DNA from 2 places in the Pandoraea oxalativorans genome. Region 1 is predicted to be linked to the other one. Evidence: predicted binding sites of a transcription regulator. Region 1 holds the regulator's gene; the other holds the start of a gene.
The links. The regulator HrcA, encoded in region 1, represses chaperone genes, less so after heat shock. The targets are predictions, from matches to a motif close to TTAGCACTCNNNNNNNNNGAGTGCTAA.

Region 1 (3,416 bases):
CGCGCTTCGGCATCGGCGGCGAATTCAGCGGTGATGTCGGCGCGCGTTTGCCCATTGCGCACCATGCTGGTATCGCCGCGCTCGCCCATCGCGAGCGCCAGCGCATCGATCAGAATCGATTTGCCCGCGCCGGTCTCCCCCGAAAACACGGTGAAGCCGGCGGAGAATTCCAGATCGAGACGATCGACGATCACGAAATCGCGAATCGAGAGACTGCGTAGCATGGGATGTCGGGTGAGGCGTGGAGTCAGTTCTGCGGCGTATCTTCGTCGGAGATATGCTCGTTCCAGTGCAGCTTGCGGCGCAGCGTCGCGTAGTAGTTGTAGCCGACCGGGTGCAGAAACGTCACCTGATGCTGGGAGCGGCCGACCAGAATCTGGTCACCCTGACGCAGTTCGGCAAACGACTGCATATCGAAATTGGCGCCGACTTCGCGACCGCCGGTAATCGTGATGACGATGTCGCTCGAATCCGGCAGCACGATCGGACGGTTCGACAGTGCGTGCGGTGCGATCGGCACGAGCACTACACCGCCGAGGCGCGGATGCAGGATCGGCCCGCTGGCCGACAAGGCGTAGGCCGTCGAACCGGTGGGTGTAGCGACGATCAGGCCGTCGGAGCGCTGCTTGTACATGAAGCGTCCGTCGACGTCGACGCGCAGCTCCACCATCCCCGAGATCCCCGAGCGGTTCACGACCACGTCGTTGAACGCCAGCGTCTCGAAGAGCGTCTGGCCGTCGCGTTCGATGCGTGCGGCCAGCAGGGTGCGTTGTTCGGCTTCGAAGTGTCCTTCTAGCATGGCCGGCACGACCTGACGCATCTCGTCGAGCGGAATGTCGGTGATGAACCCGACGCGGCCGTGGTTGACGCCAATGAGCGGCACCTTCGAGGCGGCGAGCTGACGGCCGACGCCGAGCATCGTGCCGTCGCCGCCGACCACGACGGCCACGTCGGCCTGTGTGCCGATTTCCTGGATGTCGAGGGTGCGGTACGGATCGGCACCTGCGCCGATGTTATGCGCGGTGTCGCGCTCGAAGACGACATGATGCCCACGCTGGGCGATGCATGCCGCGAGCGTGAGCAATGGTTCGGCGACGCCGTCGGCATGGTACTTCCCGACGAGCGCCACGGTCTTGAAGGGGCTCCCAGTTTTCATGCCGCCATTACACCATAAGTCGATGACAGCAACCATCGCCAACGCAGAGCCCGCAACGGTTCTCGTGTCGGGGTTTGCCGTACGCCGCGTACCGACGTTTCGCGTTACAATTTTTGCCATGCTAGATCAACGTGCGCAAACGCTTCTCAAAACCCTGATCGAACGGTACATCGCAGATGGCCAGCCGGTCGGCTCGCGCACGCTCTCGCGGTTCTCGGGTCTCGACCTGTCGCCCGCGACGATCCGCAACGTGATGTCCGATCTCGAGGCGATGGGTTTCGTGGCCAGCCCGCATACGTCGGCCGGACGCGTGCCGACGCCGCGCGCGTACCGTCTGTTCGTCGACACGATGCTCGCCGTGCGCCCGCTCGAAGAGGCCGTGCATCAGTTGGCGACGCAGGTGCAGACCAGTCTGCAACCGGCCGGCCCGCAACAACTGATCGCCTCCGCCGCACAGGTGCTCTCGCATCTGTCGCAGTTCGCGGGTGTGGTGCTGACCCCGCGCCGCAGCCAGACCTTCCGTCATATCGAATTCCTGCGCCTGTCCGACAAGCGCGTGCTGCTTATCATCGTCACGCCCGACGGCGACGTGCAGAACCGCATCATCCTGACGGAAAAGGACTACTCCCCGGCGCAACTGGTCGAGGCGGCGAACTACCTGAACGCCAACTTCGGCGGTCACAGCTTCGACGACGTGCGCACTTACTTGCGTGGCGAACTCGATGCGCTGCGCTCGGACATGAGCGCACTGATGCAGGCCGCCGTGCAGGCGGGCAGCGACGCCATGGCCGACACCACGCGCGAGAGCGTGCTGATCTCGGGCGAGCGCAACCTGCTGGGTGTGGAGGACCTGTCGTCGAACATGGAGCGTCTGCGCAAGCTATTCGACGTGTTCGAGTCCAAGACCGGCCTGCTGCAACTGCTCGACGTGTCGAGCCGCGCGCAAGGGGTGCAGATTTTTATCGGCGGCGAGTCGAGCCTCGTGCCGATCGAGGAGATGACCGTCGTCACGGCACCGTACGAAGTCGACGGCGAAGTCGTCGGTACGCTCGGGGTCATCGGGCCGACGCGTATGGCGTACGAGCGCGTCATCCCCATCGTCGACATCACGGCCAAGCTCCTCTCCAACGCGCTCAGTCATCACTGAGCGGCGCGCTGGCGCGTTCGCGCATCGGCCGATCCGCCGATTCGCCGATTCGCCCATTCCCGGTTACAACCCCGTAGCATTCCTTTACACGCTGTCACACGCGGCAGGGTTAGGCTTCAAGCGTCACTTGCGGCGAGGTCGTTTGCGTTCGTCATCGGGCTCACCGGAGGATTCGGACAGAACTACAAGGTGGCTGATCGCCAGCGCCTGCAAGCTGCGCACGGCATGCCCACCGAAAGGGCCCGGAGTGTTTATGAAATCTCTGATTTCCTGGCGGACGACGGTCCGCTCCCTTGGCGTCGGGCTGGCGCTGGGTCTGCTGGGCGCTGTAGGTGCGCCGGGGCTGGCGCAGGCGCAGAGCGCCGATCCGCCGGGGCGCGTGGCACGTCTGTCCGAGTTCGACGGCACCGTCACCTACGCCCCGGCAGGCACGAGCGACTGGCGCTATGCGGACCGCAACCGTCCGCTCACGACGGGCGATGCCATTTGGGTCGACCGCAACAGCCGGGCAGAGATGCACGTGGGCGGCACGGCCGTGCGCATGGGCGCATCGACAAGCCTGACGCTGTCCGCCGTCACCGACCAGAATGTGCAACTGAACGTAACGCAGGGCACCGTCGGTGTGAGCCTGCGCAGCGTCGATCCGAACCAGCCGTACGAAGTCGATACGCCGAATCTGGCGTTCGTGCCGCAACAGGCCGGTGAATATCGTGTGGACGTCGATCCGAACGGCGTCACGACGGTGAGCGTCTCGCGCGGTGCTGGCACGGCATATGGACAAGGGGCGTCGGTCCCGCTTCAGCAAGGGCAACGGGTCGCGTTCGTCGGTCAGAACCTGACGCAGCAGCAGACCGGCCCGCTCACGGCCGACGCTTTCGATCGGTGGATGCGCGATCGCGACGCGCGTGAAGACGCTTCCGTCTCCGCACGCTACGTGCCGCGCGACATGACCGGCTTTGAGAGTCTGGACGACTATGGCGCGTGGCAGGAAACGCCGAGCTATGGTGCGGTGTGGGTGCCGTCCAACGTGCCGTCGGGCTGGGCACCTTACCGCACGGGCCACTGGGCCTGGGTCGATCCGTGGGGCTGGACGTGGGTGGACGATGCGCCGTG
Region 2 (3,416 bases), 350 kb from region 1:
GCCCATACCGCCAGCCATCGGAGCATCTTCCTTCGGCAGTTCGGCAACGGCGCAGTCGGTCGTCAGGAGCAGGCCCGACACCGAAGCGGCGTTTTGCAGTGCGGTGCGGGTGACCTTGGTCGGGTCCACAACGCCCATTTCCACCAGATCGCCGTACTCGCCCGACGATGCGTTGTAGCCGTAGTTACCCTTGCCGGCAACAACGTTAGCCACGACGACGCTGGCTTCTTCGCCACCGTTGGTGACGATCTGACGCAGCGGCTCTTCCATCGCGCGCAGCACGATCTTGATACCGGCGTCCTGGTCGGCGTTGGCACCCTTGAGGTCCGACACGGCCACGCGAGCACGCAGCAGCGCGACACCGCCGCCCGGGACGATGCCTTCTTCCACGGCAGCGCGGGTAGCGTGCAGCGCGTCTTCCACGCGTGCCTTCTTTTCCTTCATTTCGACTTCGGTCGCAGCACCGACCTTGATCACGGCAACACCGCCGGCCAGCTTGGCCACGCGCTCTTGCAGCTTTTCACGGTCGTAGTCGCTGGTGGCTTCTTCGATCTGGGCGCGGATCTGCTTGACGCGCGCTTCGATGTTCACGGCTTCACCGGCGCCATCGATGATGATGGTGTTTTCCTTGCCGATTTCGATGCGCTTGGCTTGACCCAGCTCAGCCAGCGTGGCCTTTTCCAGCGTCAGGCCGATTTCTTCGGCGATGACCTGGCCGCCCGTCAGGATGGCGATGTCTTCCAGCATGGCCTTGCGGCGGTCGCCAAAGCCCGGGGCCTTGACGGCGCAGGTCTTCAGGATGCCACGGATGTTGTTGACCACCAGCGTTGCCAGGGCTTCGCCCTCGACGTCTTCGGCGATGATCAGCAGCGGACGGCCAGCCTTGGCGACTTGCTCGAGCACCGGCAGCAGGTCACGGATGTTCGACACCTTCTTGTCGAACAGCAGGACGAACGGGTTCTCCAGGATCGCGACTTGCTTTTCCGGGGTGTTGATGAAGTACGGCGAGAGGTAGCCGCGATCGAACTGCATACCTTCGACGACGTCCAGCTCGTCTTGCAGCGACTTGCCGTCTTCGACGGTGATCACGCCTTCCTTGCCGACCTTGTCCATTGCCTTGGCAATGTAGTCACCGATCGAGGTGTCGCTGTTGGCCGAGATCGAGCCGACCTGAGCGATTTCCTTGTTCGTGGTGCAGGGCTTGCTGATCTTGCGCAGCTCTTCGATGGCAGCGGCGACAGCCTTGTCGATACCGCGCTTCAGGTCCATCGGGTTCATGCCCGAGGCAACGTACTTCATGCCTTCGCGAACGATCGACTGCGCCAGCACCGTTGCGGTGGTGGTACCGTCGCCGGCGTTGTCGCTGGTCTTGGAAGCGACTTCCTTGACCATTTGCGCGCCCATGTTCTGGAGCTTGTCCTTGAGTTCGATTTCCTTAGCGACCGACACACCGTCCTTGGTCACGGTCGGGCCGCCGAAGCTGCGCTCGAGCACGACGTTACGGCCCTTCGGGCCCAGGGTCACCTTGACGGCGTTGGCGAGGATGTTGACACCCTCGACCATCTTGGCACGAGCGGCATCGCCGAAAACGACTTCTTTAGCTGCCATTGCATTAACTCCTTGAATTCTTTACGTAGATGTCTGGGGGCAGACAGTCTTAGGCGGCCACGACGGCCATGATGTCTTCTTCGCGCATGACCAGCAGTTCCTGGCCGTCGACCTTCACGCCCTGGCCGGCGTACTTGCCGAACAGAACGCGGTCGCCCACCTTCACGTCGAGTGCGATCAACTTGCCTTGATCATCGCGCTTGCCCGGGCCGACGGCCAGGATCTCGCCCTGGTCCGGCTTTTCGGCGGCGGCTTCCGGGATCACGATGCCCGAAGCCGTCTTCGTTTCGTTGTCCAGGCGCTTGACAATTACGCGGTCATGCAAGGGACGAAGGTTCATTACAAGCTCCTCTTTCTCTCAGTGAGATCGTCAAAACTAAATATGCAAATATTTGCATATATGGTGAATTCATGGTTGTTAGCACTCTGTGCCAACGAGTGCTAATTATAGGGACGGGGTTTTACGATTTCAAGACGCGGGGTTTTCCCTGAGATGAAATTGGCCGCAAAAAGTCGGCGAGGACCGCCACAGTCCCCGCCAGTGCCCGCCTACAGCAATGTCAGACGGTGCCCGGTATCGATTCGCGCGCCCGATTGATAAAGTTCATCTAACGGGTGACGATTCGTACTCTCGCCGCTGCGCTGGCAGCATCGCCCGTGCAAACGTCCGGAACGGGGAGGCACTGTGAATGTATCGCGCCCGCTAACACCACTAATGCCGCTGACGCCAGCGCGCCTTGCCGCCGCGCTGCGCACGTTCTTGCAGCAGCGATACCGACCCGGGCGTCCCTACGAATCGTTGCAGACGTTGATCGACGAAGGTCTCGACGCACTGCCATATCCCGGCGGCGGCGACACGCTCGTGCGATGGCGAATGCTCGCGGATGCCGCCAGTGTCGACCTTTGCTTTGCCAAGCTTTTCGAGAGTCACACCGACGCACTGGCCATCCTCCATGAACTCCAGGACCTCGCGCCCCGAGCCCCGGCATCCGCCGCATCGTCCCCATTTCACGGCGGCATCTGCGCCGTTTGGTGTTCGGAATCGCCCACGGCGCGCGTCACGCTCACACCCTTTGAACGAGACAACCGCGAAGTCACGCTCTCCGGCACAAAAGCGTGGTGCTCCGGCGCCCCGCATGTACGTTCGGCGCTCGTGAGCGCATGGGACGGCGACACCCCCTGCCTCGTGTTCGTCGACCTCGCCCAGGTACAGACCGGCCGAATCGAAGTCAAACCCAACGAATGGCATGCCATCGGCATGGCCTGCACGCAAAGTTTCGACGTCACGTTTCACGACGCGCGCGCACACCGGATTGGCGCGCCCGGGGCGTATCTGTCGCGCCCCGGCTTTCATCATGGCGGTGCGGGCATTGCGGCGTGTTGGTACGGTGCGGCAGCAGGCATTGCCGATGTCGTGCGCGAGACCGTGTCCGGCAGACCCGACGACCCTCACGCGCTAGCGCACATGGGGGTCATCGACGTCGCGCTGGCGCAGGCCGCGAGCGTACTGCGCGCAACCGCCCACACAATCGACGCGCATCCTGATGCGTCGTGCCTTCATGATGTTCGGCGCGCCCGGCTGTCGGTCGAAGCGTGCGTCGAGACCGTATTGCGACACGCACCGCGCGCCGTGGGCCCCGGCCCGATGTGTCGCAATGCCCGCTTTGCACAACTCCTGGCCGACCTGCCTGTGTTCATCCGTCAGAGCCATGCCGAGCGAGATCTTGCCGAACTCGGCCGAGCCGTCCTCACATCCGACAACGCCCAGCTATGGACACTCTGAGCGCACGCATCATTGCCGGAGAAGG

Region 2: MB84_RS18330 (co-chaperone GroES) is a predicted target of HrcA. The motif match lies at 2,027-2,053, and genes of this name have one in related genera.

The regions. Positions count from the first base shown of each region.
Region 1 is NZ_CP011253.3:4,511,360-4,514,775, reverse strand. It holds gene recN (DNA repair protein RecN) at 1-224, opposite strand, end outside; gene MB84_RS19855 (NAD kinase) at 248-1,192, opposite strand; gene hrcA (heat-inducible transcriptional repressor HrcA) at 1,275-2,303, shown strand; gene MB84_RS30555 (DUF6600 domain-containing protein) at 2,557-3,416, shown strand, end outside.
Region 2 is NZ_CP011253.3:4,164,110-4,167,525, forward strand. It holds gene groL (chaperonin GroEL) at 1-1,608, opposite strand, end outside; gene MB84_RS18330 (co-chaperone GroES) at 1,658-1,948, opposite strand; gene MB84_RS18335 (acyl-CoA dehydrogenase family protein) at 2,324-3,391, shown strand; gene MB84_RS18340 (PIG-L deacetylase family protein) at 3,379-3,416, shown strand, end outside.